DNA from 3 places in the Neorhizobium sp. NPDC001467 genome. Region 3 is predicted to be linked to each of the others. Evidence: predicted binding sites of a transcription regulator. Region 3 holds the regulator's gene; each other region holds the start of a gene.
The links. The regulator PhoB, encoded in region 3, activates phosphate uptake and scavenging genes when phosphate is short. The targets are predictions, from matches to a motif close to TGTCATNNANCTGTCAT.

Region 1 (10,634 bases), on a different contig from region 3:
CGGGTGGCTATTTCATCGCCCGCCGTGTGCTGGAGCGCGGTTTTAGCTGCGTGGCGATCTGCTCTGCCGGCCCGGTGAAAAGTGATCTGGATTTCACCTCCGTCCTTGAGGCCACCAGCGAGGATTTCGATCTCGACATGGCGCGTTACGCCTATGATGCGATCATTCCGGGCGCCGAAAGTGGCGTGCGTCTGTCGGAGGATCTTGCTGATCGGATGGGGCTGCCGGGCAATGATCCCGCTACCACGGACTGGCGCCGCAACAAGACGGCCATGGCCAAAGCGGCGCGCGATGCCGGTATCGCGCTTTGCCGCCAGGCGCGCTGCAGGACGCTGGACGATTGCGTCGCCTGGGCGGATTCGATCGGTTTTCCGGTCGTGGTCAAGCCGGAAGCAAGCTCCGGCAGCGATCTCGTGCGTGTCTGCCAGAGTCCTCGCGAATTGCTTCAGCATGCGGCGGCGATCCTCAGAGGCGTCGATAAATATGGCCAGAACACGGAAGGTGTCCTTCTGCAGGAATACATGGTCGGCGACGAATACACGGTTGATGGCGTCGCCCAGGATGGCAGATTGACGATTTTTTCGGTGGGTCGATACCGTAAGATTAACCGGGATGGCGCGATTATCTACGACAAGATCGATTTTCTGGCCCCCGACCACCCAGACGTCGACAGCCGCATCCTGACCTATTGCGATGAGGTGGCCGAAGCCGTCGGCGTGCGCGTTGGTCCCGTTCATGTGGAGATCATGATGACGGCGGGTGGCCCGCTGCTGGTGGAAATCGCCGCCCGCGCCCATGGTGGGATCGGGACGTCAGTCATCGATGCCAATTTTGCGCCTTCGTTCATCGATGCAATCATTGACGCCTATCTCGACGGTCCCGCGCAGGAGCAGCCGGCCACGGTGACGCAGAGACGCTCGGCCTCGATCGCCTTCCTGATTTCCGGCCGTGAAGGCCGGCTGGTTTCCGCGCCGGGGCTCGTGGCCATTCAGGCGCTGCCCTCATTCGTGCGCATGAAATGGTTCGTCGCGCCCGGCGAAAGAATTGCCAAGACGGTCGATCTCGCCACCTGCCCGGCGCTGATCGAGCTTGTGCATGCGCGCGCCGAAGTCATCGAGGCCGATATTGCGAAAATTCGCGAAATCGAGGCCTCCAATTCCATGCTGGAGATCATGTGATGATCGCAACACGACACATGACCCTGACGGCCTTCATCATCCTCCTGTCCTTGACCATGGTGGGAGAAGGGATGATCACGGTCACGCTTTTATGGACAAGCGCCAGCATCGGCCAGTCACCGATGTTCATCGGGCTGGTCCTGTTCATCATGAACATCGTCCCATTCCTGGCGCAATATCTGTTCGAGCCGTTGCGCCGGGCGATCGAGGACAATCCCGTTCACATGATCGTCGTTCCGCGCATTCTCGGCGTCGCCGTTGCCGCTTTCGCCGGAGCGACATTCGATTCCACCGGGCTTATCTCTCTCATCCTGGTGGCCTCCTGCCTGACCTTCATCACCTTCATCAGCCAGCAATGTATCGAAACGCTGATGGGACAACTGACCGTCGCCGGCGTTCTCGACGCCCAGACATCGGCCAGACTTTCGCAGACCGCGTTGCAGACCGGTGTCTTCGTCGGAAATGCGCTTGCCGGCCTGATTATTGCGGGGCTCGGCACCGGCTACGTCTTCTATGGCATCGCCGTCAGCTTCGCGAGCAGCATTCTTCTACTGTTCGTCGCACCGACGTGGACGAGACCGGCGGTAGCCCAGGCCAAACCGTCGCTTGCCGCTCTCGAGGTCAGCGCGCACAAGAGCTTCGATCCGAGCCTGTGGATCCTGCTGGGCGGCATGGGTTTCCTCGCCATCCAGCTGAGTGGTTTCAATTTCTTCGTGCCGCTGATCTATGAAGGACGGCCGGGCCATTCCGCTGCGGTTTACGGCATTATCAGCGCGGCGGCCGGCGTCGGGGCGCTGGTGGCGACATTCGTCCGCTCGACGGCGCGCAGCTATTTCGGCTATGTTGCCTGTGCGGCAGTCGTCTTAGGCGACATCATGGTGACGCAGCTGACGGCCTTCATTCCGACGCTGATTTTCGCCTTCGGCATCGGCTTCGGTTTCAATACGTCACGCATCCATATCCGGCAGGCCATTTTTGAGCGGCTTACCAGCAAAAGCGATTCCGCTCTGTGGGCGGCGCGGGTCACGCTGGCATTTCGCGGAATGACCGCAGGAGCACCCCTGGTTTTCGGCCTCATGCTTGTCGACCGGTCGGTCAGCGACAATACCTGGCTGTTTTCGATGGTGGGGGTGCTGGCGATGGGGATACTCGTTCCTGTCGCGCTGTTTCTGGCCCGACAGCGGCAGGCGGTGCCATCCTCCGCCTGAAGCCAAAAATCGGCCTTGCTGCCAACCGCCAAAGGGTCAGACTGTCTGCCAATCAAACCGGACCGGCCGCCGCTAGCGGCCCGCCCAAATTCCGGCACCGAGCGTCACCCGGGCCGACACCCTTGGCGCATTCGCCAAGCCCGCGTGCTTAAGACCGATTGGGGCGTGCCACCGACATCCGGTCAGCCGTCAGCGCGTCATGCCGAAGACGAACCCCAGGAATGCGGCGAGACCGACCGCCTGCCAGGGATTGGCGCGTATGCTCTGGCGCAGGCTACCGGTCGCGCGGTAACGCAGGCTGTCCATCTCATCCCTGACGGCTGCCACCTGTTGCTGCGGGGCCCTGTAGGGGTCGTTGCGATGCTCGAGAATGGTCTCCAACGCTTCATCGACACGCGGCGCATCAGAAGCACCGGATCCGCCCGCCAATGTCCGTTCGGCCAAAGGCTGGTCCGCCTTGGCGGTCGCCGTTCCTGTCGCCGAGATTGGATCGGAAGCCGGAAATGTGTTTTCCAACCCTTCGTCCAACTCGGCCTTTCTTTCGCGCTGCATGGCCTGTTCCTGTTCCAGTGCTTCCACTGCGGGGGATTTCTTTGCCATTTCTGCTCTCCTGAAGAGGTGGGTGCGCAGGGAAACACGCCCGCGCCATCGAGGTTCCCAAAGTGGGGCGCTTGCTTGCGGGAATGGCCCGTCACCGTTGCAGGTACCGAATGGTTTGCTGTCAGCGCTCTCGTAGCATCTACACGGCCGCCGCCCTCTGCTTGCGGGGTGTCGAGGATGCTGCCCTGTTCCGCGGAAACCGCGCAGCGATCCTGTAACTTTTGCTGCATTCGCGCGTTTGATCAGCCATTGCCGCAGGGCAACAGGTCGCTGTACAGCTCTTGAGAACGGGCCCGGATGTTTGAAGACTTTCAGCTTCGCGTCGTCGATACGCCGCAAGGTCCGATCCGCATTCGCATCGGTGGAGAGGGCAAGCCTCTCCTTCTCCTGCATGGTCACCCGCGCACGCATATGACATGGGGCCAGGTGGCAGACCGGCTGGTGCCGGAATTTCAGATCATCTGTGCCGATCTGCCGGGCTTTGGCGGCTCCTATCTCCCGGCCGATACGTCGGACAGCCGTTTGTCGTCAAAACGTGAAAAGGCGCGGGCGCTCTTGGCGATGATGCAGACGCTCGGGCACGAGGCCTTCTCGGTGGCAGGTCACGATCGGGGAAGCTATACGGCGTTTCGCATGGCAATGGACCATCCAACAACCGTCGAACGGCTGGTCGTCATCGACTGCATCCCCATTCTCGAACATCTGGAACGCGTCGATTGGCGTTTTGCGCGCGACTGGTACCACTGGTTTTTCTTTGCCCAGCCGGAAAAGCCCGAACGCGCCATCCTGGCGGATCCCTCGCTCTGGTACGGCAATGTCAGTCCTGACCGGATGGGGCAGGAGGCCTATGACGATCTTGTACGCGCCCTGAAAGACCCGGCGATCATTCATGGAATGGTGGAGGATTATCGCGCCAGCTTGCGGATCGATCACCATCATGACCATGCGGATCGGCTGGCTGGCCGCAAGCTTATCTGCCCGACCCTGTGTCTCTGGTCAGCGAAAGACGATCTTGAGCAAATACACGGTGATCCCGTGGCCATCTGGCGTGCCTGGGCCGAGAACGTTGCGGGTTTCAGCATAGACAGCGGACATCATGTGGCGGAGGAAAATCCCCAGGCGCTGGCAGTTGCAATTTCGGACTTCCTGCGTTCGAGCACAGGGTAAGCGACCGCGCCCGACGTTGAGGATATGCATCGGCACGACCGGTGGCGGGCGTGCTGGTGGCGAGGCCGGCAATCATGCCCTTAACGGCATCGACCGGCGACGCCTTGCCCAATGCCGCAGCTGGTATGGCGGCGACCGGAAACCAGTCAGTCGCCATCCATTTTGAACGACAATTCGAACCGGTCCGCGAGAAAACGTGTGCGCACGCTCTGGACCGGTTTGCCCTCCATATCGACATCGACGGCATTGCTGATCAGCACGATGGCGTCGCTGGCACATTGTAGGAGGTTGACATCATTGGGAGACACGCGTTCCGCCGTGATGCGGGTCTCGCGGCGGCGGTAATCGCTGACGCCTGATTTCTGCAGCGCCTGCGTGATTGATCCGGTTTCCGCGTAGGCCGAAATTATGCCTGGAAAACGCTCCACCGAAAACAGCGAGGTGGAGCGCGACATCGGCATGCCATCCACGACGGCCAGTCGTTCCAACCGATGCAGCGGCGCGCCGACCGAGACATTCAACTGCGCCGCCTGTCGCGCATCGGCAGCCACGCGTTCCGCGCCGATCAACTGGCCCGACGGTTCGATCGACTGTTTCATCATGTTTTCGCGAAAACGCACCCGCTCGCCGATCGGATAGATCACGCGCGGCGGCTGGGCGTTGACGAACGTGCCGCGCCCGCGCTCGGCGCGCAGCAATCCCTCGGTCGAGAGAGCCGCGATGGCGCGACGCACCGTGTGGCGATTGACGCCGTGACGTTCGGCAAGCTCGACCTCGGGCGGAAGCTGCTGAGTAATCACGCCGGAAGCGATATCGGCACGAATGGCGTCGGCGACACGGCGCCACCGGGAAATGCCGTCATCGAGGGCATGCATCAACGTACTCCGATTAAAATGCGTAATGTCATCAAGCTGTCACTGGTCAGGTCCTATAACCTCGATTAGATTAGTTGTCTACACAAATAGACAAACAGGTGCGACGTGACGGCAGAAACAGCGAATGCGCGGAGAAAGCGGGCACTGGATGCGATGGCGTCCATGCCGCCGAGTTTGCTCCATCAGCTTTACAGTGAAAATACAGCGGGTGCCCCCGGCGCCATCGCGGTGCGTGGGCCGGAGATCGGCGCCATCATGCTGCGTGGCCGGATCGGCGGCGGCGGTGCGCCGTTCAATCTCGGCGAGGCGAGTGTGACGCGTGCCACGGTGCGGCTCGAGAGCGGCGAACTCGGTCATTCGATCGTGCTCGGCCGCGATGCTGACAAAGCCCGCATGATTGCTCATCTCGATGCGCTGCGTCAGCTGCCGGACTGGATCGGCCGCGTCGAAAAGTCGATTGTCGAGCCGGCTCTGGAGCATGCCCGCGAAGAGGCAAAACTTCAGGCGGAAGAGACGGAAGCGACACGTGTCGACTTCTTCACCATGGTGCGGGGAGAAGACTGATGGGTGTTTCGATCAATACGCGTTCGGAAGGTCGTGTCTTCGAGGGTGGCTTTGCCAATCCGGTGATGGATAGTCAGGCCGTCTTCCGCCGCGTCATGAATGCACTGGCGCAGCCCGGCACTGTCGCTGACCTTTCCGGTTTCGTCACGCCACCTTCGCCGCTCTCGCAGGCCGCCGCCGCGATCCTGCTGACCTTGGCCGATTACGATACGCCGGTCTGGTTCGAAAAGCCGGAAAACAATGATGATGCCATCGGCTGGATGTCGTTTCACACCGGTGCACCGCGCACGGCGGACGCTGCCCGCGCTGCATTTGCTGTGCTGGAAAAGGCGAGTCCGGTGGAGACCTGGGCATCATTCCCGATCGGCACCAGCGATTACCCGGATCGTTCCGCCACCCTGCTTCTGCCGGTCGAAAGCCTTGTCGGCGGTTCGCCCCTCACGCTCACCGGTCCCGGCATTGAAACGCAGGCGGTGATCGCGCCGGTCGGCCTGCCGGAGGGGTTTGTGGCTGCCATGGCAGAAAACCGCGCGGCCTATCCGCTGGGGCTGGATGTGCTTCTCGTTTGCGGCGGCGAGGCCATGGGCCTGCCGCGCACCACGCGTATCGAGGAGGTTTGAGCCATGTATGTTGCCGTCAAGGGCGGGGAAGCCGCCATTGCCAATGCCCACCGTCTGCTCGCAGACCGCCGTCGCGGCGATCGTGATGTGCCGGCGCTGACGCTGGAACAGATCACCGGTCAGCTGGCGCTCGCCGTCGACCGCGTCATGGCCGAGGGTTCGCTGTACGATCCCGATCTTGCCGCCATGGCCGTGCGCCAGTCGCGTGGCGACATGATCGAGGCGATATTCCTGTTGCGCGCCTATCGCACCACGCTTGCCCGTTTCGGCAATTCGCGGCCGATCGATACCGCCAAGATGCGCATCGAACGTCGCGTGTCGGCCACCTACAAGGATATTCCGGGCGGCCAGCTGCTCGGCCCGACCTTCGATTACACGCACCGCCTGATCGATCCGGCCATGGCCGGTGATGAACCGGTCGATGAGCCGCTGCGCCGTGCCCGTGAGGATGAACGCCCCGCACCTCGGGTGACAGACATTCTCAACGATGAAGGCCTGATCGAACGCGACGTCTTGTCCGATGAAGAGCCGGGTGACCTGACCCGTGATCCGACCGCCTTTCCGGCCGATCGTGATGTGCGCCTGCAGGCGCTGGCGCGTGGCGACGAGGGTTTTCTCCTGTCGCTCGGTTATTCGACGCAGCGCGGTTATGGCCGCACGCACCCGTTTGTCGGCGAAATTCGCATCGGTCTGGTCGATGTCGAGATCGATGTGCCGGAACTCGGTTTTGCCGTTTCGCTCGGAAAAGTCCGCGTCACCGAATGCCAGATGGTGTCGCAGTTCACCGGCGGCGGTGAGGAGGGGGCCCGGTTCACGCGCGGTTATGGCCTGGTTTTCGGCCAGTCCGAACGCAAGGCGATGGCGATGAGCCTCGTGGATCGCGCCCTTCGCGCCGACGAATTCGATGAACAGCGGCTGGCGCCGGCGCAGGACGAGGAATTCGTGCTTGCCCATTGCGACAATGTTCAGGCGACCGGTTTCGTCGAGCATCTGAAACTGCCGCATTACGTCGATTTCCAGGCCGAACTCGACCTGTTGCGCACGCTGAACAAGGCGAAGGCCACCAACGATGAGATGAGGGAGGCCGCAGAATGACCCTTCCAGAGTATAATTTCGCCTATCTGGACGAACAGACCAAGCGGATGATCCGCCGCGCGATCCTTAAAGGCATCGCCATTCCCGGTTATCAGGTGCCTTTCGCCTCGCGCGAAATGCCGATGCCTTATGGCTGGGGCACCGGCGGTGTGCAGGTGACGGCCGCGATCCTCGGGCCTGACGACGTGCTGAAGGTCATTGACCAGGGCGCCGACGATACCACCAATGCCGTTTCCATCCGCGCCTTTTTTGCCAAGACTGCAAATGTGGCGACAACGACGAAAACGGCGGATGCCACCGTCATCCAGACGCGCCACCGCATCCCGGAAGTGCCGCTCTCGGACGGCCAGGTCATCGTCTATCAGGTGCCGATCCCCGAGCCATTGCGTTTCCTTGAGCCGCGCGAGACCGAAACCCGTGTCATGCACGGGCTTGAAGAATACGGCCTCATCCACGTAAAACTTTACGAGGATATCGCCCAGCACGGCCATATCGCCACGACCTATGCCTATCCGGTCAAGGTCGAGGATCGGTATGTCATGGACCCGTCGCCGATCCCGAAGTTCGACAATCCTAAAATGAACGGATCGCCCGCCTTGCAACTGTTCGGCGCCGGTCGCGAAAAGCGCATTTACGCGCTGCCGCCCTTCACCAATGTCGTCAGCCTCGATTTCGAGGATCACCCGTTCGAAGTACAGAAATTCAACCAGCCTTGCGCGCTTTGCAATGCCACCGGCGTCTATCTCGATGAAGTGGTGACCGATGATCGCGGCGGCCGCATGTATGTCTGCTCCGATACCGACCATTGCGAAACGCGCCGCGCCGATGGCCATCACGGACCGGGCCTGCCGATTGCAGGTCAAGAAACCGTCAAGGAGGACGCGGCATGAGCGCCCCCATTCTTTCCGTCCGCGACCTTGAGCGCCGTTACGGCGATTTCATCGGCTGCACAGACATTTCCTTCGATGTCTGGCCCGGTGAAGTGGTCGCCATTGTCGGTGAATCCGGCTCCGGCAAGACGACGCTGCTCAACTGCATTTCAGGCCGTCTGCAGCGTTCCAGCGGCAGCATCCGATACAATATGCGGGATGGCCGGTTTCCTGACTTGGCCGACCTGTCGGAAGCAGAGCGGCGTTTCCTGATGCGCACCGACTGGGGTTTTGTGCACCAGAACCCGGCTGATGGTCTTCGCATGCGGGTATCCGCGGGTGCCAATGTCGGTGAGCGCCTGATGGCGATCGGCGATCGCCATTACGGCGAGATCCGCAACACCGCCACCGAATGGCTCAGCCGTGTGGAAATTGCCGGTGACCGTATAGATGACAAGCCGGTCGCCTTTTCCGGCGGCATGCGCCAGCGCCTGCAGATCGCCCGCAATCTCGTCACCCGCCCGCGGCTGATTTTCATGGACGAGCCGACCGGTGGTCTCGATGTGTCCGTTCAGGCGCGTGTGCTCGATCTCCTGCGTGGTCTGGTCAGCGACCTTGGTCTTGCCGTGGTGATCGTCACCCACGATCTGGCCGTCGCCCGCCTGTTGTCGCAGCGGATGATCGTCATGAAGAGTGGCCGTATCGTCGAAACCGGTCTCACCGACCGCGTGCTCGATGATCCGCATCATCCCTATACCCAGCTTCTCGTCGCCTCGATCCTGGAGTCGTGATCATGACCGTTTCATCTAACGAGACAGGCAACGCGCTGCTTTCGGTTCGCGACGTGGCAAAGTCCTTCACCATGCATCTGCGCGACGGCGTCATTTTGCCGGTCGTCAACGATGTGAATTTCGAGCTGTTCGCCGGCGAATGTGTCGTGCTCGGCGGACCGTCGGGTGTCGGTAAGTCATCGATCCTGCGTATGGTCTACGGAAACTATTCCATCGACAGCGGCGAAATTTTTGTCCGCGACAAGGGCACGGGTGAGGCGCATGATCTCGGTGCTGGTGATCCGCGCCTCGTGCTTGATCTGCGGCGTGACTCTATCGGTTATGTCAGCCAATTCCTGCGCGCCGTGCCCCGTGTCTCGGCGCTTGATATTGTCGCCGAACCGCTGGTTTCGCGTGGTGTCGATCGTGCCGTGGCTGCGCAAAAGGCCAAAAACCTGCTCAACCGCCTGCATCTGCCGGAAGCCCTGTTCGACCTGCCGCCCGCCACCTTCTCCGGTGGCGAAAAGCAGCGTGTCAACATCGCCCGCGGTTTCATCACCGATCACCCGATCCTGCTTCTCGACGAGCCAACCGCTTCGCTCGATGCCGCCAATCGCGATGTGGTCATTGCGATGATCCGCGAAAAGCTGGATGCCGGCACCGCCATACTCGGCATCTTTCACGATCAGCCGGTGCGCGATGCGGTGGCCACTCGCACGATCGATGTTTCCGCCTTCTCCGCACGAAAGGCCGCGTGATGCAAAAGCAGCTTTCCGCCACCGTCCCCTTCATCGATCCGACCGCCGTCGTGACCGACAGCCAGCTTGGCCGCTACACCGAAGTGGCAGCCGGCTCGACCGTCACCGAAACCACGATGGGCGATTATTCCTATGTGATGGAAAATTGCATGCTGTGGTGTGTGGAGATCGGCAAGTTCGTCAATATTGCCGCTGCCGTGCGTCTCAATGCCACCAATCATCCCACTGAGCGGGCGACGCTGCACCATTTCACTTATCGCGCCGGCGATTATTTCGACGGCGCCGAAAACGAGGTGGACTTCTTCGCTGCTCGCCGCGCCAAGCGTGTGGTCATCGGCCATGACGTCTGGATTGGCCACGGCGTCACCGTATTGCCGGGCGTGAAGGTCGGCAATGGCGCCGTCATCGGAGCAGGGGCGGTCGTCAGCCGTGATGTGGCGCCCTACACCATCGTCGGCGGCGTGCCGGCAAAGCTGATCCGCGAGCGTTTTGCCGCTGGTATTGGCGCGCGCATGGATGCGCTTGCCTGGTGGGATTGGGATCACGAGCACCTGTTCGAAGCACTACAGGATTTTCGCGATCTGTCAGCCGAAGATTTTCTGAGCAAATACGAACGTTGACACAGAAGTTTCATGCAAGTGTCGCCCAGATATCATCGAAGCATCGTCAGAGTTTCTTGAAACCTGTCCATTTCAGGGGAAGAAGAATGTCCGCGATTACCGTTTCCAACCTGTCGAAAACGTTTGGCAAAAACCGCGCCCTCGACGGAGTGAGCCTCACCGTCGAACGCGGCGAGATGGTTGCCCTGATCGGCGCCTCCGGCTCCGGCAAGAGCACGCTCATCCGCCATATTGCCGGCCTCGATACTGCCGACAGCAAGGGTGGTCGTATCGATGTGCTGGGCGACCTGTGTCAGGACGGGGGTCGCCT
Region 2 (10,634 bases), on a different contig from region 3:
TCGCTCGGCATGTTGCCGTCGGCCTCGCTCGGCGCACCCGATGCCGCGACCGGCAAGCGCAAGGCCCTTTACGAACCGGTCCACGGTTCGGCCCCGGATATTGCGGGCAAGGGCATCGCCAACCCGATCGCCATGATTGCTTCGTTTGCGATGTGCCTGCGCTATTCGTTCAACCTGGTGGTCGAGGCAGATCGTCTGGAACGGGCAATTGCGGCAGTCCTCGACCGCGGCATCCGCACCGGTGACATTATGGGAGAAGGCTGCCGACAGGTCGGCACCTCCGAAATGGGCGACGCAATCCTCTCGGAATTCGCGGCAGACGCGTAAGCACTATCGCCCACCTGACGAAAATGTGTCAGGCTTTCTCCGGTTCGTCGATGCGCCCGGTTGGCTTTTGTCTGCCGGCGTCCCATATCCTGTTGCCACGCCCTAACGGCAAGGATGAACAGGCAAGCATGACGTCGACTTTTTCCAAATTGCGACAGCGTCGACAACGCCACGGCAAAGACCATATCTCTCCGCGCTGGTGGCCTTACGCTCTGGTTGCCATCAACCTGATCCTGATCGCCTTTTTCATTCTCGATGCGCCGATGGGCGCCTATGCCACGCATACGCCCAATCTGCTTTATCCGATCGGTGAGAAGGTGACGGACTTTGCCCGATCCGGCTGGATCCTCGTGGTTGCCGGCCTTCTTTTTCTCGGTGCATTTGCATATTTGCGTCGCCCCATGCCGCATCGTAGACGGTTTCAGGTCATCTACACGACCCATTTAGCCGCGTATGTTTTCATCGCGGTTGCCGTCTCAAGCCTGATCACCAACATCCTGAAGGTCGTCCTTGGCCGCGCTCGACCCACGCAATACGAAGAATGGGGGACGCTTGGCTTTTCGCCGTTTCGGGGCGATTTTCATTTCGAAAGCTTCCCTTCCGGCCATTCCACGGTCGCGGGCGCTTTGATGGCAGCGCTCGCGCTGCTGGCCCCACGCTACCGGGTATTCTTCCTGATCGCCGGCCTGTGGCTTGGCATGGCGCGCGTCATCATCGGCGTGCATTATCCCAGTGATGTCGTTGCAGGACTGGCCTTTGGTGCCTGGGCTGCGTTTGTCACCGCCATCGCCTTTTCGCGCTACGGGCTACTGTTTCGCTTCACGCCGGGACGCCTGCCGCGACCGCGTCGCCCCTTCCGGTTGCGAACCCGGCCTCTGTCGGAAACGGTGTAGCCCCTTACTGATGGTGGTCAACGACTGCAGGATGGGCGGGCAGGCGGGCGGTGTCGCTACGAATTGCCGACCGTCAAAGGCGGTCCAAGGCCGCCAACGTCCCGGAGCGCACGGCGTTCGCGCATGCCACGCTTGACTCTGTCTCAAAATCTTTTAAGGAATTTCCGCGAAAAGGAAGCACCATGGCCCATCCGCGGTTCGACATCGCTGCCTATGATCTGCCGGCACGGGCTGCCGAAGACGGCTTCTTTATTTCCAAAACCATGGCCAAAACCACGACGAAAACCGTCTGACGTCTCTGGCCCACCGCTCTCTCCCCGGTTTGGCCGGGGATCAGGATCCGGCGCTAAGTTCCGGTCCCCCTCACTGCCGAGGAGAGAAGAGAAAGAGAGCATATCATGGGTTTCAAGATCGCAGTCGCAGGCGCTACCGGCAATGTTGGCCGGGAAATGCTGAACATTCTTTCCGAGCGCGGATTTCCGGCTGACGAAGTTGTCGCTCTGGCTTCAGCCCGCAGCCAGGGCACGGAAGTGTCCTATGGGGACAAGACGCTGAAGGTTTCGAACCTCGAACACTATGATTTTTCCGATACCGATATCTGCCTGATGTCGGCTGGCGGCGACATTTCGAAAAAGTGGTCGCCTAAGATCGGCGCCCAGGGCTGCGTCGTCATCGACAACTCGTCCGCATGGCGCTACGACGCCGAAGTGCCGCTTATCGTCCCGGAAGTCAACGCCGATGCCGTCACGGGCTTTACCCGCAAGAACATCATCGCCAATCCCAATTGCTCGACCGCTCAACTTGTTGTGGCCCTGAAGCCGCTGCATGACGCCGCAAAGATCAAGCGTGTCGTCGTCTCGACCTACCAGTCGGTTTCGGGCGCCGGCAAGGAAGGCATGGACGAGCTCTTTACCCAGACGCGTGCCGTTTTCGTCGCCGATCCGGTTGAAGCCAAGAAGTTCACCAAGCGTATAGCCTTCAACGTCATCCCGCATATCGATGTATTCATGGAAGACGGTTACACCAAGGAAGAGTGGAAGGTTCTGGCCGAGACCAAGAAAATGCTCGATCCGAAGATCAAGGTCACCTGCACGGCCGTTCGCGTTCCGGTCTTCATCGGTCATTCGGAATCGGTCAATATCGAGTTCGAGAACGAGATCACCGCCGACCAGGCGCGCGATATTTTGCGTGAAGCACCAGGATGCCTCGTCATCGACAAGCATGAGAACGGCGGCTACATCACGCCGCTCGAATCGGCTGGCGAAGACGCGACCTATATTTCGCGTATCCGCGAAGATGCGACAGTCGAAAATGGCCTCAACATCTGGGTCGTTTCCGACAATCTGCGCAAGGGCGCCGCTCTCAACGCCATCCAGATCGCCGAACTTCTTGTCAATCGCGGCTTGATCAAGCCGCGCAAGCAGGCTGCCTGAACCATTTGGTAATCACGCCCGATTAAACCGCTTTGAAAGAGCAGGTTTTCTCTGACGCAACGCAAGGGATCACGAACTATTCATGCTCCCCTGCGTTGCGACCTGGCGGATATTTGTCCTAACCTGAATATTGTCGACCCTCGCCAGCTCTGATGATCGGCGGCTCTCACGAAACGATGGACCCTTTACGCATGAAAAAGCTTTTCCTTTCCGGGATACTCGCAATCGGCTTCGGCTTTTCCGCGGCGCCCGCCCTGGCAGCAGCATGCGGAAACGACAGCAGCGGCTTTGCAAACTGGGTGCAGGATTTTAAGCGATCCGCACCGGCCAACGGCATTTCGCCGGCCGTGCTCGACCGCGCTTTCGCCAATGTCAGCTATAACCGCGACACGATCCGCGCCGACCGTGGTCAGAAAAGCTTCAAGCTTTCCTTCGAGGAGTTCATGAAGAAGCGTGGCGGCCAGACAATCATTTCTCGCGGCCGTAGCATGAAGAACAGCAACGCAGCGCTGTTTGCCTCAATCGAACGGCGCTACGGCGTACCGGCGGGCCCGCTGCTGGCCATCTGGGGAATGGAGACCGGCTTCGGTAGCTATATGGGCAACCAGCACACGCTCTCTGCCGTTTCCACGCTCGCCTATGACTGCCGCCGCTCGGCCTATTTCACTGAACAGCTGTATGCCGCGCTACAGCTTGTCGCGCGCGGCGACTTGAGCGTCACGGCCAAAGGGGCTGCGCATGGCGAAATCGGCCAGACACAGTTTCTGCCCTTGAACGTTATCCGCTATGGCGCCGATGGCGATGGCGATGGCCATATCGACATGGTCCGTTCGCGTGCCGATGCCCTGGCATCGACTGCAAACTTCCTGCGTGGTCACGGCTGGCGCCCCGGCGCTGGCTATCAGCCAGGCGAACCTAATTTCGCGGCGATCGAGGGATGGAATGCCGCCTCGGTCTATCAGAAGGCGATCGCCTATATCGGCGCGCAGATCGACGGCAAGTAAGCCGTCGATCGCATTTGCTGACTTTGCCAGTGTTTAGAGATCAGGGCGGATGAAATCGCCCTTCTCATTCATGATCCACAATTCACCGGACGAAATATCGAACCATGCGCCGTGGATCTTCAGCTGACCTTCGTCATGGAGCGTCTTGACGAAGGGAAAGCTCATCAGGTTGCTGATCGAGTTGCGGATCGAAACCCGTTCGAGCGCGGTCTGGCGTTCACTTTGCGTCATCAGATCATTGTTCTGGATCTGCGCAGCGGCGGGCTTCAAAAGCTGCATCCATCGGCCGATGAAATCGCCTGGGGTCAAAGGCTCCATATCCGGGTCGAGCGCCGCCTTGATACCACCGCAGCGTCCATGTCCCATCACAACGATATCGTTGATTTTGAGCACCTGAACCGCATATTCGACGGCAGCGGACGTGGCGTGATACTGGGTGTCCGGCTCGAAGGGCGGTACCATGTTGGCGACGTTGCGCACGACGAACAGTTCGCCCGGACCACAATCGAAAATGGCTTCGGGGGAGGCGCGTGAGTCACAACAGGCAATGACCAGCGTGTGAGGTTCCTGGCCATGCTCGGCGAGCACGCGATAGCGATCGCGTGCATCGGCATAGCGGCCGTTCATGAAACTGCGGTAGCCCGCGAGCAGGGGTTCGGGAAAAGCGTCCATGAGGAGACGCTTATAGCGACCGATGACGAGAATCAACGGTCACGATGGCGACCTAGCGGCGAACCGTTTGCAGAGGGTGAATGAGACGGCGCAACTGCACCATGGCCATCGGTGTCGAAAGGCTGGCGGCGTCGGTTTCGAGGGCCAGTTCGTCACCACCGCGTTTGGCGGTGCGCGCAAGCACTTCATAAACGCTGGCCGTTGCCAGTTGCAACGCCTTTTCTTCACCCACGCCGGACAGCAGACGGGCCAGGAAGACGGCCGCCAGAAGATCGCCGAGGCCCTTGGGCGGATTGTCGATCAGTCGGTGTTCGGCCAGCAGCGCGAGCTTGCCCGTCAGATAGAGATTGCCGGTTCCGCCGGCCATCATTGGCACCGCCGATGTCACAAGCATGCGCGCCGGTCCAAGCGCCACTGCCGCCTCCATGATCACGGCGTTTGTTTCGAGCGCTGCACCCGAGAGCCATGCCAGTTCATACCGGTTCGGTGTCGCAAGAGAGGCAAGCGGAATGAGATCGTCGCGAATTGCCTCGGCCGTTGCCTGCGCAATGTAGAGCCCGCCGAGATCCCCCATTACTGGGTCGCAGACATAGACGAGATCCGGATTTTTTTCGCGCAGGGCTCGAACGAGCCGGGCGACGGCACGCGGCTGACCGGGATGGCCGAAATATCCACTCAGCACGGCCTTCACCTCGCCAATCCAAGGAGCAGCGATCAGGTCGTCGATCACCCGGTCGAACTCCTCCTCCGCAAACAGGATGCGGGTTGAGCGGCCGTGGCCGGGGTGCCAGGGAAGCACCACGGTCGGCAGCGCCCAGACCGGAAAGCCGAGCGTTTCCAACGCGAAAACAGCAGCGCGATTGCCCACAGATCCGCGCACAACGTGGCTTGAAATGACAATAACGGCGCCAGGGGTTTCCACCATGAACGGGACTTTCGATCGGAAAGACTTGTTGATCAGTTTTTCAGAGCTTTCTGTCAACAAGCCTTCGTTGATCGGTGGAATAACCGGGCGACAATCGGCTAACATGAGACAATCGTCCGCTTCGGCCTGCATCAGCGCGGACGCCATACTATGAATTGGGAGAGGACTTGCCCATGGACGCGAAACGCAACCCGAAAAAAGACAAGCAGATCGACGCGGCACGCCGCATCGCGATCAAAAATGCGCTCGATCCGCATCTCCTCTTCAGCCGCGCAAGCAAGGATGACCTTGCCCAGTATACGCCCGAAATGCTCGCTCTTGCAGCCACCCAGGCGCGCAAGTCGCTGGCGGCTTGGGATCGCGGCAACGCACATGTTTCGGTTGAAACCGTCGAGGGGATAGAGCCCTCTGGTATCCCGGTTTCCGTACTGACGATCGTCGATCGGAACCAGCCCTTCCTCTATGATTCGGTCATGGGCGAAGTGACCAGCAGCATGCGCGACCTGACGCTCGCTGTTCACCCGATCCTGCATGTCGAAGACGGCAAGGAGCCGGTTTTTCATCCCCGTGAAGCGCCAGCAGATCCTGACCATACGGTCAGCCTGATCCAAATCCACATGCCCCTGCTGACGCCCGATCAAGCAACCGACCTCCAGCAGCGTATCGCCAGAGTGCTGGATCAGGTGCATCTGGCGATCGCTGACTGGCAATCAATGCTGTCCCGCCTCAATCTGGCGATTAGCGAGCTCTCGGCCGTCTCCCGCAAGAAGAGCGAAAGGGACGAAGCTCTCGCCTTTATCGAATGGCTGCGCGACGACAATTTCACCTTTCTCGGCATGCGCGAATATACCTATTCCGGCAGCGGCAGCGACGCGCGTTTCGAGCGGGCCAGCGAGCGCGGTCTCGGCATCCTGTCCGATCCGGACGTTCTCGTGCTGCGCCAGGGCAAGAATGCCGTCATGACGACGCCGGAAATCCTCGAATTCCTCGAGGGCCCGGACTTCCTGATCGTGACCAAGGCAAATGTGAAATCGGTCGTCCATCGCCGCGCCTATATGGACTATGTCGGCATCAAGCGCTTTGATGAAAGCGGCAAGGTTATTGGCGAGCTGCGCATCGTCGGTCTGTTCACCGCCTCCGCCTATACCCATTCGGTCAACGAAATACCGCTCATCCGGGCGAAAGCCGTTCGCATCAAGGATCACTTTGGTTTCGACAAGTTCAGCCATTCCGGCCGCATGCTGAAGAACACGCTGGAAGCTTATCCACGCGACGACCTGTTCCAGATTCAGCCCGACGTGCTGATCCGGTTTTGTGAGCAGATCATGGAATTGGCGGAAAGGCCGCGGGTCCGGGTTCTGCCGCGAATCGATCAATTCGACCGGTTCGTTTCCGTGATCGTTTATGTTCCACGTGAAAACTACAACTCATACGTTCGCGAAAAGGTCGGGGACTATCTCTCGACTGTCTATGAAGGTCATGTCTCGGCCTATTACCCCGCCTTCCCGGAGGGCGGCATTGCCCGGGTCCACTTCATCATCGGTCGCACCGGGGGCAAGACGCCCCGCATTGCCCAGCCGAAGCTGGAGGCTGCCGTGCGTGACATCGCCACGCCCTGGAGCGAGCGGCTTGCCGCCTTGGCGGGTCCGCACCAGGCGGTACTGCACACAACGCAAGCTTATCAGGAGGCCTTTACCCCCGAACAGGTCCATGCCGATCTGGACGACATCAATGCCTGCAGCAGCGGTGAGCCCATTCGAATCGCCTTTTATCGCAGCGATGCTGAGGATGACACGGTCCTGTCGTTGAAGATCTTTCACCAAGCCGGTCAGCTCTCCCTGTCGCGGCGTGTCCCGCTTCTCGAAAATCTCGGTTTTCAGGTTTTGAGCGAACAGACGTTCGAGATCGAGGTCGAGCGGCCGGGCGAGACGACGCTTGTCGTGATTCACGACATGGAATTGCGGGTCGATACCGGCAGCGCCATCGATTTAGACCGGCAGGCGCAGCAGCTTGAGGAGGCATTTCTCGACGCCTACTTCGGGATCATCGACAATGACAGCTTCAACCGCCTGGTGCTACTCTGCGGCGTTTCCGCTCGTGAAGTCAGCGTTCTGCGCGCTTATGCCCGATACCTGCGCCAAACAGGGATCGTATATTCCCAGAACCACATCGCCGACACCCTGGCGCGCTACCCCAAGATCGCCACTCATCTGCTGGCCCTCTTCCACGACGGGTTCGATCCGGGCCTGAAGGACAAGAAGCGCGAACGGAAAATGTCGGAGCGCCATGCCGAAATCGAAACGGCGCTGGCAGACGTGCCCAATCTCGATGACGACCGGACGCTCCGGCGCTACGTCAACGTCATAGATTCCACCCTGCGCACCAACTATTTCCAGCGCGGCGAGGACGGCAAGCCAAACGCCATGCTGGCCTTTAAGCTTGACCCCAAACATCTCGACAATCTGCCTGAACCGCGCCCATTCCGTGAAATGTTCGTCTACGGCACCGAGGTCGAGGGCGTGCACCTGCGTTTCGGCAAGGTTGCCCGCGGCGGCTTGCGATGGTCGGATCGCGGCGAGGATTACCGCACTGAAGTGCTGGGCTTGGTCAAAGCACAGCAGGTCAAGAACGCAGTCATTGTGCCGGTCGGCGCCAAGGGCGGCTTCTTCCCGAAAAAACTGCCGGCCGGCGGCAGCCGCGACGATATCTTCAATGCCGGGCGCGCGGCCTATATGACCTATATCCGCACCCTTCTGTCGATCACCGATAATATCGTGGATGGCGAAGTCGTGCCGCCCAAAAACACGGTCCGGGTCGATGACGACGATCCCTATTTCGTCGTGGCTGCCGACAAGGGCACGGCGACCTTCTCGGACACCGCCAATGGCCTTGCTCAGGAAGCCGGCTTCTGGCTTGACGACGCTTTCGCCTCTGGCGGATCCGCGGGCTACGACCACAAGAAGATGGGCATTACCGCCCGCGGCGCTTGGGAGACCGTCAAGCGGCATTTCCGGGAGCAGGATATCGACATCCAGACGACGCCTTTCACCGTTGCCGGCGTGGGTGACATGTCGGGCGACGTCTTCGGTAACGGCATGCTGCTGTCGCGCGAAATCCGTCTGATCGCAGCCTTCGATCACCGCGACATCTTCATCGACCCGGATCCGGATACGGCTGCAAGCTTCGCCGAGCGCGAACGTATGTTCGCCCTTCCCCGTTCCAGCTGGCAGGATTACGACCGTTCAGTCCTATCGAAGGGTGCGATGATCATTTCCCGCTCGGAGAAATCAGTAAAGCTAACGGCCGAAGCGGCGGCCGCGATCGATCTCGGCAAGACGACCGCAACGCCCTTTGAAATTCTTACGGCAATCTTGAAAAGCCCCGTCGACCTTTTGTGGTTCGGCGGCATCGGTACGTATATCAAGGCAACCTCGGAAACCGACAGCGAAGTCGGCGACCGCGCCAATGATCCGATCCGGGTGACGGCGGGCGAGGTACGTGCCAAGGTGATCGGCGAAGGCGCCAATCTGGGCGTCACCCAGAGAGGGCGGATTGCCTACGCTCTTGCCGGCGGACGGTGCAATTCGGATGCCATCGACAATTCCGCCGGCGTCAACTCCTCCGACGTCGAGGTCAACATCAAGATCGCGCTGAGCCCCGCCATGAAGGAAGGGCGCCTGCCGCGTGATAAGCGCAATCGCCTTCTGACATCGATGACCGAAGAGGTCGCCGGCCTGGTCCTGCGTAACAATTATCTGCAGTCGCTGGCGATCTCGCTCACCGAGCGGCAGGGCCTACGCAACCGTGAAGTCCTGTCACGGTTGATGTCGGTGCTGGAGGCCCGCGGCCAGTTGAACCGCAAGGTGGAAACCCTTCCGGACGATGCAGCCATGGCAGATCGCTATACGTCAGGAAAGCCCCTCACCCGGCCGGAAATCGGGGTCCTGCTCTCCTATGCCAAGATCGTGCTGTTTGACGATATTCTGGAGAGCAGCCTGCCTGATGATCCGCATATGCGCGCAACGCTGGCGGGGTATTTCCCGGCCGGCATGAAGAAGAACCATGCCCCCGACATTGCCGGTCATCGCCTGCATCGCGAGATCATCGCGACGCTGCTGGCCAACGAGACGATCAACCGCGGCGGACCGGGCTTCGTGCAGCAGATGGTGGACATGACGGGCTGCGCGCCTGCTGATGTCGTGCGGGCCGCATTTCTTGCCCGCGAAAGCTTTGGACTGTCGCAGTTGTGGACCGAGATCGACGCGCTTGACAATATGTTGCCTGGTGCAACGCAGAACATGATCTACGCCCGCGTTGAGGACATCTTTTCGGATGCGACACGGCTCATCCTGCAAACCAAGACGGCCGATGGATCTCTGGAAGAGGCCGGAAGGCGGCTTACGACGGCGATCAAGGGTATGCGCGCATCCTTGACCGACGTGTTCGCCGATGCCGAACTTGAAGCTGCCGGTATTTCCGAGACACTGCGGGAGAGATTACGGGTTTTGCCGACACTGATCCTCGCGCCCGAAATCATGGTGGTTGCCGAACGCACCGGCGAATCTCTCGCCCGCGCGACGGAGGCGTATTTTGCCGTCAGCGAAATCTTCCGCATCGGACGTCTGCTGGACGCAGGGGAACGCGTGACGACCAGCGATCACTATGAGAGCCTTGCGCTGACCCGGAGCCTGCAGCAGATCACGACTGCCCGTCGGGATATCGTCATTGCCGCGCTTTCGGCCCATGCGCGTGACAAGAAGCCGGTGGAAGCTTGGTATGCTGATGATCGCCACCGGGTAAACCGGATCAGCGGAGAACTGATCACGCTCGCCGAGGGCGCGGACGTGACCCTGGCAAAGGTCACGGTCGCTGCCGGCCTGCTGGGCGATCTTGCCCGCCGTGGCGTCCAGTAGACCCTTGGCCGGGAACACGCCCATGTCGACCGGCATCCACCCCCCAGAACCGAGGTCCTCGCGCCTTGGGATCTGGGGCTGGATGCTGTTCGACTGGGCAGCCCAACCGTTTTTTACGGTGGTCACGACATTTATATTCGGGCCGTATCTCGTTTCCAGAATGACTGAAGATCCGGTGGCCGCACAGGCCGCCTGGAGCAATATGGCAACGATTTCGTCGCTGCTGATCGCCCTCCTCTCACCCGTGCTCGGCGCCATTGCAGATGAATCCGGTGCCCGCAAACCGTGGATTGCGTTCTTTGCCGCCGTAAAGATCGCAAGCCTTTCGATGTTATGGTTCGCCGTTCCCGGCTCGCCCCTGGTCTGGCCGCTCCTGGCCATGGTGCTGGCCTCGCTCGCTGCGGAGTTCTCGATCGTCTTTAACGATTCGATGATGCCACGACTGGTCAGCGAAAAAGAGGTCGGGC
Region 3 (10,634 bases):
CAAATACCGGGAGCAGTATGAATGACCGACGTGGTTTCTTCCCCCGCCGACGTGCTGACCAGGCCCGCCCGCCGCGACATCGGCATCAAGCGTCGTTACCGCGCAGAGCGTCGCTTCCGTGCCTATGGCATCGCCGCACTGTCCTTCGGTCTTCTCTTCCTCTTCCTGCTCTTGTGGTCGGTCGTTTCCAAGGGTTACACCGCCTTCCAGCAGACGATGATCACCGTCCCGGTCGAGTTTTCCGAACAGATCATCGACAAGGATAACGAGCGCGCCACCAATCCGCAGAAGCTGATGACGGCGAACTATCCGATCGTCGCCCGCAATGCGGTCGCCAAGGCGCTCGGCGTTGCCGAAAGCGACACTTCGGCCCTGCGTGCGGTCAACCAGATGATCTCCAACGGCGTGCGCGCCCAGTTGCGCGACATGGTTGTTGCCAACCCGCAGATCATCGGCACCACGCAGACCGTCTCGCTGCTCGCCGCCGGCGATATCGACAGTGCCTGGAAAGGCCAGATCAACCTCGAAGTGTCGGAAGACAACCGCAAGGTTTCCGACCAGCAGGTCGGCTGGATGAACAAGCTGGCCGAAGCCGGTGCGCTCGCCAAGCATTTCAACGGCGGCATCTTCTTCAACGGTGCGTCCAGCCGTCCGGAAGCCGCCGGCGTCGGCGTCGCCCTGATCGGCTCGTTCTACATGATGCTGATCGTGCTTGTCCTGTCGCTGCCGATCGGTGTTGCCGCTTCGATCTATCTTGAGGAATTCGCACCGAAGAACAGGCTGACCGACCTGATCGAGGTGAACATCAACAACCTCGCGGCCGTGCCTTCGATCGTTTACGGTCTTCTCGGCCTTGCCGTCTTCATCAATTTCATGGAACTGCCGCGCTCGGCTTCGCTGGTCGGCGGTCTCGTTCTGACCCTGATGACGCTGCCGACCATCATCATCGCCACCCGCGCGGCGCTGAAGGCGGTTCCGCCGTCGATCCGGGCTGCCGCACTCGGGCTCGGCGCGTCGAAGATGCAGACCATCTTCCACCACGTTCTGCCGCTTGCCATGCCGGGCATCCTGACCGGCACCATTATCGGCCTGGCGCACGCGCTCGGCGAAACCGCGCCGCTTCTCCTGATCGGCATGGTCGCCTTCGTCGCCAACTACCCGACGACCCCGCTCGATCCGTCCACGGCCCTGCCTGTTCAGATCTACATGTGGGCCAACGAGGCGGAACGCGCCTTTGTCGAAAGAACCTCGGGAGCGATCATCATCCTGCTCCTGTTCCTCATTGTCATGAACGTCGGCGCGATCCTCTTGCGTCGTCGTTTCGAACGGCGCTGGTAGAAGGAGCTCTGTTATGAACATGATGTCTGAAGCAGCAGTGGAAAAGGCGCTAGACAAGAAGATGAATGACATGTCCTACAAGATGATCGGCAACGACGTCTCCGTCTATTACGGCGAGAAACGCGCCCTGTTCGACGTCAACCTCAATGTTCGCGAAAACACGGTCACGGCTCTCATCGGCCCGTCGGGTTGCGGCAAGTCGACCTTCCTGCGCACGCTGAACCGCATGAACGACACGATCGAAGGCTGCCGCGTCACCGGCAAGATCACCCTCGATGGCGACGATATCTACGACAAGGAAATCGACGTCGTGGAACTGCGTGCGCGCGTCGGCATGGTGTTCCAGAAGCCGAACCCGTTTCCGAAGTCGATCTACGAAAACATCGCTTACGGCCCGCGTATCCATGGTCTGGCCAAGAACAAGGCGGACATGGACCAGATCGTCGAGGCCAGCCTTCAGCGCGCGGGTCTGTGGACGGAAGTCAAGGATCGTCTGCAGGAAGGCGGCACCGGCCTGTCCGGTGGTCAGCAGCAGCGCCTGTGCATCGCGCGTGCCGTTGCCGTTTCGCCGGAAGTCATCCTGATGGACGAGCCCTGTTCGGCGCTCGACCCGATCGCAACCGCAAAGGTCGAGGAACTCATCCACGAACTGCGCGCCAATTACACGATCGTCATCGTCACGCACTCCATGCAGCAGGCCGCCCGCGTGTCGCAGCGTACGGCGATGTTCCACCTCGGCCAGCTGGTCGAGGAAAACGACACCGACAAGATGTTCACCAACCCGGATGACCAGCGTACGCAGGATTACATCATGGGCCGTTTCGGCTGATTTGGGTGCTTCACCCGGATTGCCAGACCTTACGACATCAAGGATCAGAAAAATGGTTTCGACCCATATTCTTTCGGCCTACGACGAAGAGCTGAAATACCTGAACCGCCGCATTTCCGAAATGGGTGGCCTGGCCGAGCAGATGTGCTCCGATGCCGTGCGCGCCCTCGTCAACTCGGATACGGCGCTTGCCCAGAAGATCATCTCCGACGACGTGATCCTCGATCACGCCGAACGCGAGATCCAGGACAAGGCGATCGTGACCATTGCCAAGCGCCAGCCGATGGCGTCCGACCTTCGCGAGATCATCGGGACGCTGCGCATCGCGGCCGATCTCGAGCGCGTCGGCGACCTTGGCAAGAACACCGCCAAGCGCGTCATTGCCGTGCAGGGCACCGGTGTGCCGCGCAAGCTTGCCCGCGGTCTCGAGCATCTCTCCGAGCTTGCCCTGGTGCAGCTCAAGGACGTCCTCGACGTCTTTGCCAGCCGCTCGGCCGAGAAGGCGGAAATCATCCGCCAGCGCGACGAGGAAATCGACGCGATGTACACGTCGCTGTTCCGCGAGCTCCTGACCTACATGATGGAAGATCCGCGCAACATCACGTCGTGCACCCATCTCCTGTTCTGCGCCAAGAACATCGAGCGCATCGGCGACCACGCCACCAACATCGCCGAGACCATCTATTACATCAAGACCGGTGCCCAGCTCGAAGGCGAACGTCCGAAGGACGATACGGCAAACACGGTTGGTGCGCTCGTCGAGTGACGGGCGGAACGGAGCAGATCAGACATGCTACCCAAGATCGCGGTCGTTGAAGACGAAGAAGCGCTGAGCGTGCTTCTTCGTTACAATCTCGAAGCCGAAGGATACGAGGTCGACACCGTGCTGCGCGGTGACGAAGCCGAAATCCGACTTCAGGAACGCGTTCCTGACCTTCTCATCCTCGACTGGATGCTGCCGGGCGTTTCCGGCATTGAGCTGTGCCGACGGCTGCGCATGCGGCCGGAGACCGAACGACTGCCGATCATCATGCTGACGGCACGCGGCGAGGAGAGCGAACGGGTTCGTGGCCTGGCCACCGGCGCCGACGATTACGTCGTAAAACCGTTCTCCACGCCCGAACTGATGGCCCGCGTCAAGGCGATGCTGCGCCGTGCCCGTCCGGAAGTGCTCTCAAGCGTCCTGAAATGCGGCGACATCGAGCTCGATCGCGAAACCCACCGCGTTCACCGCAAGAGCCGCGAAGTCCGGCTTGGACCGACCGAGTTTCGCCTGCTGGAATTCCTGATGGTGTCACCCGGCCGCGTCTTCTCGCGCTCGCAGCTGCTGGATGGCGTCTGGGGCCATGATATCTATGTCGACGAGCGCACCGTCGACGTGCATGTCGGGCGCCTGCGCAAGGCGCTGAACTTCTCCAACATGCAGGATGTCATCCGCACCGTTCGTGGCGCGGGCTATTCGATGGAAGCCTGAGACGCTTTATCTGCGTTGAAATTGAAAAGGCCCGGATGTGCATCGCGCATCCGGGCCTTTTCTCATTCATCCGCTGTGATTTACTCGGCGGGAGCCTGCGCCTCGCGCCATTCCGGCAGCGGAAAGATCCGGTCATAGGCCATGTTGAAGACGAAGGCATAGACCAGATAGAAGGTCGCAAACGAGATATCCATCACCAGCGCCTGCCAGATCGTCACCCCAAGATACCAGGCGATGAACGGTAGCAGCACGACCAGCAGGCCGAGCTCGAACAGGAAGGTGTGGGCGACACGCAAGGGCAGCGTCTTTTGAGTGCTGCCGCGGAATTTCTGCATCAGATGGTCGAAGCCGAGATTGTAGACATAGTTCCAGGCCGTGGCGACGGTTGCCGAAACGATGCCGACGACGCCGACATGCTCGACGGGCAGGTGGAAAACGAAGGATGCGAGTGGCGTGAAGATTGCCAGCCCGATGACCTCAAAGCTAATGGCATGACGAATACGATCGCGCGTGGTGCGCATAGTCAACCCCTTGGGTTTGGCCGGGTCGTCCCGGTGTTTCATGCCCAGTACGGGGGAGGTCGTCCTCGCAAGCCGTAATTAGGTGTTTGCCCATCTAATGGCAAGCGGCGTTACGGCAAACCTGCCTTGCAACCAGGCAAATGCCGGATCGGTAGGCGCAAAAAAAAGCGGGCTGGAAGCCCGCTTTCATCTCTTGCGCTAGCGGCCTTGCCTGCTCAGGCGCGGGCAACGGCCTTGTTGCGACGCTCGTTGACCGGCTGGTAGGCCATGCGGCCATGGTATTTGCAGTAGGGCGAATTGTCCGGGGATTCGGCGCCGCAGAAGTGGAAGTCGTCCTTCAGCGGATCGCCCATCGGCCATTTGCAGGTGCGCTCGGTCAGTTCCGTCAGCGCCAGCTTGCGGTTGATCGGCACGACGATGTTGCCGGCCGGCTTGTAGACGGCAACGTCCTGCGTCGTCGCCTCCATCTCCATCTCTTCGCGGACCAGGGTAGCGCCGGCCGGGCGCTGCGCGGTGCGAGCCTGCGGACGGGCCGCAAAATTGCTCTGCGGGCGCGGTGCGGAAGCAGCGACGCGCTTGGCCGGGCGCGGTGCAGCACTCGCTGCTCCGCCGGCTTTCGCGCGGCCCGGCAGATTGAGGCGGTGGACCTTGCCGATCACCGCGTTGCGGCTTACGCCTCCAAGTTGCGCCGCGATCTGGCTGGCGCTCAGACCTTCGGCCCATAATTTCGTCAGTCGCTCGACCCGCTCGTCAGTCCAGTTCATGCTGTCTCTCCGCCGTGAGGTGCTGAACGTGGCTTGAATCGATCACCGATCCGGCGAATGAATCCGCCAGAAAATACTACATCTATACTTTTGGTGACCAGTTCCGCCGCATGCAGCCTAGTAATTGAGAATAACCTAGTGTGGGGGTGACTCCGTGGCAAGAGTCGGGCGAATCACCGCGAATCGATTTTCCGGTTTTCCCCAACTTGCTGGCCCGGCGAGTCATATTTGTCACAGCTTCTGGGCGAGTGAACCGTCGCGCGGGATAGGGCGAAATTGCCTGCTTTGAAAGGTGTTTTGTTGACAGCGCACAGGGAAATGCGGATAGTCCTCCCGCCGCCTTTCCAGGCGGCATTTTCAATTCCGGCCGTGGCGAACGCGGTCGATCTGTGAGCATTCAGGAGATATGTCGCCATGGCTGAAGCCGCCCTTTTCGACACGTTTGCCCGGGCTCCGCTTCGCTTCGAGCGCGGCGAGGGCGTTTGGCTTGTGACGGAAGGCGGCGAGCGATATCTCGATTTTGGTGCGGGCGTCGCAGTCACCTCCTGCGGCCATTCCAATCCGCATCTGGTCAATGCGCTGAAGGCGCAGGCGGAAAAGGTCTGGCACCTCTCCAACCTCTATGAAATCCCGGAGCAGGAGCGGCTCGCCCGCCGCCTGACGGAAGCGACGTTCGCAGACAAAGTGTTCTTCACCAATTCGGGAGCGGAAGCGCTGGAATGCGCCATCAAGACGGCGCGTCGTTATCACTTCTCCAAGGGTAATCCGGAAAAATTCCACATCGTCACCTTCGAAGGTGCCTTCCACGGCCGCACGATCGCAACGATCGCCGCCGGCGGGCAGGAAAAATACATGGAAGGTTTTGGCCCCAAAGCGCAGGGTTTCGATCAGGTGCCGTTCGGCGATCTCGATGCGCTCAATGCCGCCATCACCGAAAATACTGGCGCCCTGCTGATCGAGCCGATCCAGGGAGAGGGCGGCGTGCGCCCCGTGCCGAAGGAATTCATGCGCGAGCTGCGTCGCATCTGCGATGAAAAGGGCCTGCTGCTGATCCTCGACGAGGTTCAGACCGGCGTCGGCCGCACCGGCAAGTTTTTCGCACACGAGTGGCTGGGCGTGACGCCCGACATCATGGCGATTGCCAAGGGCATCGGCGGCGGTTTTCCGTTCGGCGCCTGCCTTGCAACGGCCGAAGCCGCCTCCGGCATGAAACCCGGCATTCACGGTACGACCTATGGCGGCAATCCGCTGGCCATGGCCTGCGGCAACGCCGTGCTCGACATCGTCCTTGCCGACGGTTTCCTCGACAATGTCCGTGATGTCGCGCTCGTCTTCCGTCAGGGCCTTGCGGCGCTTAAGGATCGTTTCCCGGACGTGATCGAGGATATCCGCGGCGAAGGCCTGCTGCTCGGCATCAAGGCGAAAATCCCGGCCGGCGATCTGGTTACCGGCCTGCGCAACGAAAAGATGCTGTCGGTGCCGGCCGGCGACAATGTCGTGCGCCTGCTGCCGCCGCTGGTCGTCACTGCGGAGGAAGCCCGCGAGGGACTGGCCCGCATCGAACGCGCGGCGGAAGCACTTACCGCCGAACAGTTGAAGAAAACCGCCTGAGGGCAGGAGAGGGGACGCCGTTTCGGGTTCCCTCGTGAAGGGAATTTTTGAAATGGCATCTCCCAAGCATTTTCTAGATCTGTCCGCCGTCTCGAAGCAGGATCTGCGCACGATCCTCGACGACGCCAAGGTCCGCAAGGAGGCCACCAAGGCCGGCACGGCCGACAAGCCGCTGGCCGGCAAGATGCTGGCGATGATCTTCGAAAAGCCGTCCACCCGCACCCGCGTCTCTTTCGATGTCGGCATGCGTCAGCTCGGCGGGGAAACCCTGTTCCTGTCCGGCACCGAGATGCAGCTCGGTCGCGCTGAGACGATCGGCGATACGGCGAAGGTGCTGTCGCGTTACGTCGATGCGATCATGATCCGCACCACCGATCACAAGCGCCTTCTCGAACTCGCCGAACACGCCACCGTGCCGGTCATCAACGCACTGACCGACGATACGCATCCTTGCCAGATCATGGCCGACCTGATGACCTTCGAGGAACATCGCGGTTCCGTCGAAGGCAAGACGTTCGCCTGGACCGGTGACGGCAATAACGTGCTGCATTCCTTCGTCGAAGGTGCTGCCCGTTTCGGTTACACGATGAACATGGCCGTTCCCATGGGATCTGAACCCCACGACAAGTTCCTGAACTGGGCGCGCAACAATGGCGGTAACGTCAAACTCTACCACGATGCCGAACAGGCGGTCACCGGGGTGGACATGGTCGTCACCGATACCTGGGTTTCGATGAACCAGGAGCACAAGGCGCGCGGGCACAACATTTTCCAGCCCTATCAGGTCAATGACGCGCTGATGAAACGGGCCAAGGACGATGCGCTTTTCATGCACTGCCTGCCGGCGCATCGCGGCGAGGAAGTCACCGACAGCGTCATCGATGGCCCGCAATCGGTTGTGTTCGACGAGGCCGAGAACCGCCTCCATGCGCAAAAATCGATCCTCGCCTGGTGCTTCGGCGCCGTTTGAGGTCGAGGCCATGGAGGGCGGCACACCCGCTTGAATTCGGCGGCTGCTCTCACCACTTCATGCACTTCAAACGGGCTGGGCGACTTGGTCGCGCCGGCCTTTCAACCTATATCGGCGTCGTCCTTCGCCCCGGCCAGCGGTTCCGCTCGGCAGGGGCCTGTGTCAAGTTGCGATGAGCGGCGCAAAAGGAGCGGAAAAATGGCAGAAGCAACCGTCGAACTCACCGATCTCACCCTTGCCGGTGATGATCGCGTCGTGCCCTTCCAGGTCGAGGGTCTGGACGTGCGCGGCCGTGCGGTTCAGCTCGGGCCGCTTTTGAACACCATTCTGCGACGGCATGACTATCCGGCGCTGGTTGCCCGCCTGCTGGCGGAATCGATCGTGCTCACCGCGTTGCTCGGGACCTCGCTGAAATTCTCGGGCAAGTTTACGGTGCAGACAAAGGGCGACGGCCCGGTCGATCTTCTGGTTGCCGATTTCTCGACGCCCGACGCGCTTCGCGCCTATGCCCGTTACGACGAAGACGCACTGGCCGCCGCCGTCGAGGCCGGCAGGACGTTGCCGCAGGAATTGCTGGGCGAGGGCATTCTTGCCTTCACCATTGATCAGGGTACGGGCATGCAGCCCTATCAGGGCATCGTGCCGCTTGACGGCTCGACGCTGGAGGAAATTGCCGGCGTCTATTTCCGCCAGTCGGAACAGATCCCGACCAAGGTCCGCCTCGGTGTCGCGGAACTGTTCGACCGTGACGAGGACGGCAAGCCGCGCCACAACTGGCGGGCCGGCGGCATCGTTGCGCAGTTCCTGCCGCAGGCGCCCGAGCGTATGCGCCAGCCGGATCTGCATGGCGGCGATGGTGATGAGCGCGAGGCCGAGGACCATTCCTTGGACGACGCCTGGTCGGAAGCCCGCATGCTGGTCGAAACCGTCGATACCGACGAGCTGACCGATCCGCAGGTCGGCATCGAACGGCTTCTCTATCGGCTGTTTCACGAGCGCGGCGTGCGCATCTACGATCCGCAGACGGTTTTCGACCGTTGCAGCTGCTCGCGCGACAAGATCAAGAGTGTGCTTTCTGGCTTTACGGCGGAAGAGATCGACGCCAGCCAGGAGGACGGCCAGATTGCCGTCAGCTGCGAATTCTGCTCGACCACCTATCGGTATGATGTGGCGGAATTTGCAGTGGCGTAAGGTCCTGACGGCTTCGGCGACGGAAGGGTCGCAACCCTCTCCACCATCCTCCTCGGGCCTGCCCCGAGGATCTGCACCGGCGTGCTGCGATTGATGTGATTGGATCCTCGGGACAGGCCCGAGGATGACAAACACATCAGTTCAAAATCCGCAAATGCCCCGGTGAATCCAGCGAGAACGCTGGAATGTTGACGATCATGGTCTCGCCGTCGTCGGTTTCCATCTGGTAATGGCCGAACATCATGCCCGAAGGCGTGTCGAGCGGGCAGCCGGAGGAATATTCGTAACTGTCGCCGGGTTTCAAATGCGGCTGCTCGCCGACGACACCCAGACCCTCGACCTCGTCGACCAATCCGTTCTCGTCGGTTATGTGCCAGTAGCGCTGCACCAGTTTCACCGACCGTGACGAGTGGTTGGAAATGACGATGCGGTAGCCCCAGACATATCGGCTATCGTCCGGATCGGATTGCTCCTCCAGATAATAGGGCTCGACCGCCACTTCGATATCTTTCGTTCGCGCACTATACATGCCCGATACACCTCACGCTGATACTATCCGTATCGTATAGAGCGTGGCTGACGTCAAGAAATCCCGGCCGCAGAGGGCATTTGCGGCCGGGATTCCGTATATTAGGGATAACTGCCATGGTAAATGGCGGGCTTTTGACGCAAAGCTGATATTTACGCGGAAATTTTCGACAAAGCCTGCGCAAAATCCTCGATCAGATCGTCCGGGTCCTCGATGCCGGCGGAAAAGCGGACCGTGCCTGCGGAAATGCCCAGTTCGGCGCGCGCCTCATCGGTGAGGTTCTTGTGCGTCGTCGTCGCCGGGTGGGTGATGATCGAGCGCGTGTCGCCGAGATTGTTGGAGATCGTCACGACCTCCATGGCGTTCTGCAGCTTGAATGCCGCCTCCTTGCCGCCCTTCAGCTCGAAGGCCACCAGCGTCGAGCCGCCCGTCATCTGCTTGGCGATGATATCGGCCTGCGGATGGTCCTTGCGGCCCGGATAGATAACCCTGGCGACCTGTCTCTGCTCGGCCAGGAAATCGGCGATGCGGCCGGCGTTTTCGGTCTGCTGCTTCACGCGGATCGGCAGGGTTTCGAGACCCTTGATCAGCGTCCAGGCGGTGAACGGCGACATGGCCGGGCCGGTATGGCGGTAATAATCTTGCAGATGCTCCGTCACCCATTCCTTGTCGGAAAGAATGACGCCGGCCAGACTGCGGCCCTGTCCGTCGATATGTTTTGTCGCGGAATAGACCACCACATGCGCACCGAGTTCCAGCGGCTTCTGGAAAAGTGGGGTGGCAAACACGTTGTCGACCATGACGCGGGCGCCGATCTGGTTGGCAAGGGCCGCCACGCCGGCAATGTCGATCACTTCCAGCGTCGGGTTGGTCGGGCTTTCGAGGAAGAACACCCTGGTGTTCGGCTTGATCGCCTTTTCCCAGTTTTCGAGGTAGCGGCCATCGACCAGCGTGCATTCGATGCCGTAACGCGGTGCCAGCGTCTCGACCACCCAGCGGCAGGAGCCGAACAGGGCGCGGGCGGCAACAATGTGGTCGCCGGCCTTCAACTGGCACAGGAGCGCTGCCGTGATCGCGGCCATGCCAGAGGCAGTGGCGCGGGCTTCCTCGGCGCCTTCCAGCGCGCACATGCGCTTTTCGAACATGTCATTGGTGGGGCTGCCGTAGCGGGCGTAGATATAGCCCTCTTCCTCGCCCTTGAAACGTGCTTCCGCGGCTTCCGAGCTGTCGTAGGTAAAACCCTGCGTCAGATAGATCGCTTCCGACATCTCGCCATATTGCGAGCGCAGCGTGCCGCCATGCACGAGTGTCGTTGCCGGGCGCCAATTCTTGTTGGGAGTTTTGCTCATGGACTGACCACCTTCGTGATACAAAAAAACCGGCCGCAAAAGCAGACCGGCTTTCATC

Region 1: a site for PhoB is predicted at 5,055-5,071, ahead of phnF (phosphonate metabolism transcriptional regulator PhnF). Genes of this name have one in related genera too.
Region 2: a site for PhoB is predicted at 5,306-5,322, ahead of ACQKKX_RS15975 (NAD-glutamate dehydrogenase). Genes of this name have one in related genera too.

What each region holds. Positions count from the first base shown of each region.
Region 1 covers NZ_JBNNPS010000002.1:360,000-370,633, forward strand. The annotation lists gene ACQKKX_RS06430 (ATP-grasp domain-containing protein) at 1-1,178, shown strand, start outside; gene ACQKKX_RS06435 (hypothetical protein) at 1,178-2,386, shown strand; gene ACQKKX_RS06440 (hypothetical protein) at 2,576-2,986, opposite strand; gene ACQKKX_RS06445 (alpha/beta fold hydrolase) at 3,284-4,153, shown strand; gene phnF (phosphonate metabolism transcriptional regulator PhnF) at 4,300-5,028, opposite strand; gene phnG (phosphonate C-P lyase system protein PhnG) at 5,191-5,592, shown strand; gene phnH (phosphonate C-P lyase system protein PhnH) at 5,592-6,212, shown strand; gene ACQKKX_RS06465 (carbon-phosphorus lyase complex subunit PhnI) at 6,216-7,307, shown strand; gene ACQKKX_RS06470 (alpha-D-ribose 1-methylphosphonate 5-phosphate C-P-lyase PhnJ) at 7,304-8,197, shown strand; gene phnK (phosphonate C-P lyase system protein PhnK) at 8,194-8,967, shown strand; gene phnL (phosphonate C-P lyase system protein PhnL) at 8,970-9,704, shown strand; gene ACQKKX_RS06485 (DapH/DapD/GlmU-related protein) at 9,704-10,324, shown strand; gene phnC (phosphonate ABC transporter ATP-binding protein) at 10,411-10,634, shown strand, end outside.
Region 2 covers NZ_JBNNPS010000008.1:82,660-93,293, reverse strand. The annotation lists gene leuB (3-isopropylmalate dehydrogenase) at 1-327, shown strand, start outside; gene ACQKKX_RS16000 (phosphatase PAP2 family protein) at 456-1,220, shown strand; gene ACQKKX_RS15995 (aspartate-semialdehyde dehydrogenase) at 1,619-2,653, shown strand; gene ACQKKX_RS15990 (lytic murein transglycosylase) at 2,845-3,657, shown strand; gene ACQKKX_RS15985 (carbonic anhydrase) at 3,691-4,329, opposite strand; gene pdxY (pyridoxal kinase PdxY) at 4,382-5,254, opposite strand; gene ACQKKX_RS15975 (NAD-glutamate dehydrogenase) at 5,428-10,167, shown strand; gene ACQKKX_RS15970 (MFS transporter) at 10,190-10,634, shown strand, end outside.
Region 3 covers NZ_JBNNPS010000009.1:57,800-68,433, reverse strand. The annotation lists gene pstC (phosphate ABC transporter permease subunit PstC) at 1-25, shown strand, start outside; gene pstA (phosphate ABC transporter permease PstA) at 22-1,338, shown strand; gene pstB (phosphate ABC transporter ATP-binding protein PstB) at 1,352-2,167, shown strand; gene phoU (phosphate signaling complex protein PhoU) at 2,220-2,933, shown strand; gene phoB (phosphate regulon transcriptional regulator PhoB) at 2,958-3,641, shown strand; gene ACQKKX_RS16665 (PACE efflux transporter) at 3,722-4,162, opposite strand; gene ACQKKX_RS16660 (GcrA family cell cycle regulator) at 4,378-4,926, opposite strand; gene ACQKKX_RS16655 (aspartate aminotransferase family protein) at 5,341-6,537, shown strand; gene argF (ornithine carbamoyltransferase) at 6,590-7,507, shown strand; gene ACQKKX_RS16645 (Hsp33 family molecular chaperone) at 7,706-8,698, shown strand; gene apaG (Co2+/Mg2+ efflux protein ApaG) at 8,835-9,227, opposite strand; gene ACQKKX_RS16635 (O-succinylhomoserine sulfhydrylase) at 9,380-10,576, opposite strand; SAM riboswitch at 10,623-10,634, opposite strand, start outside.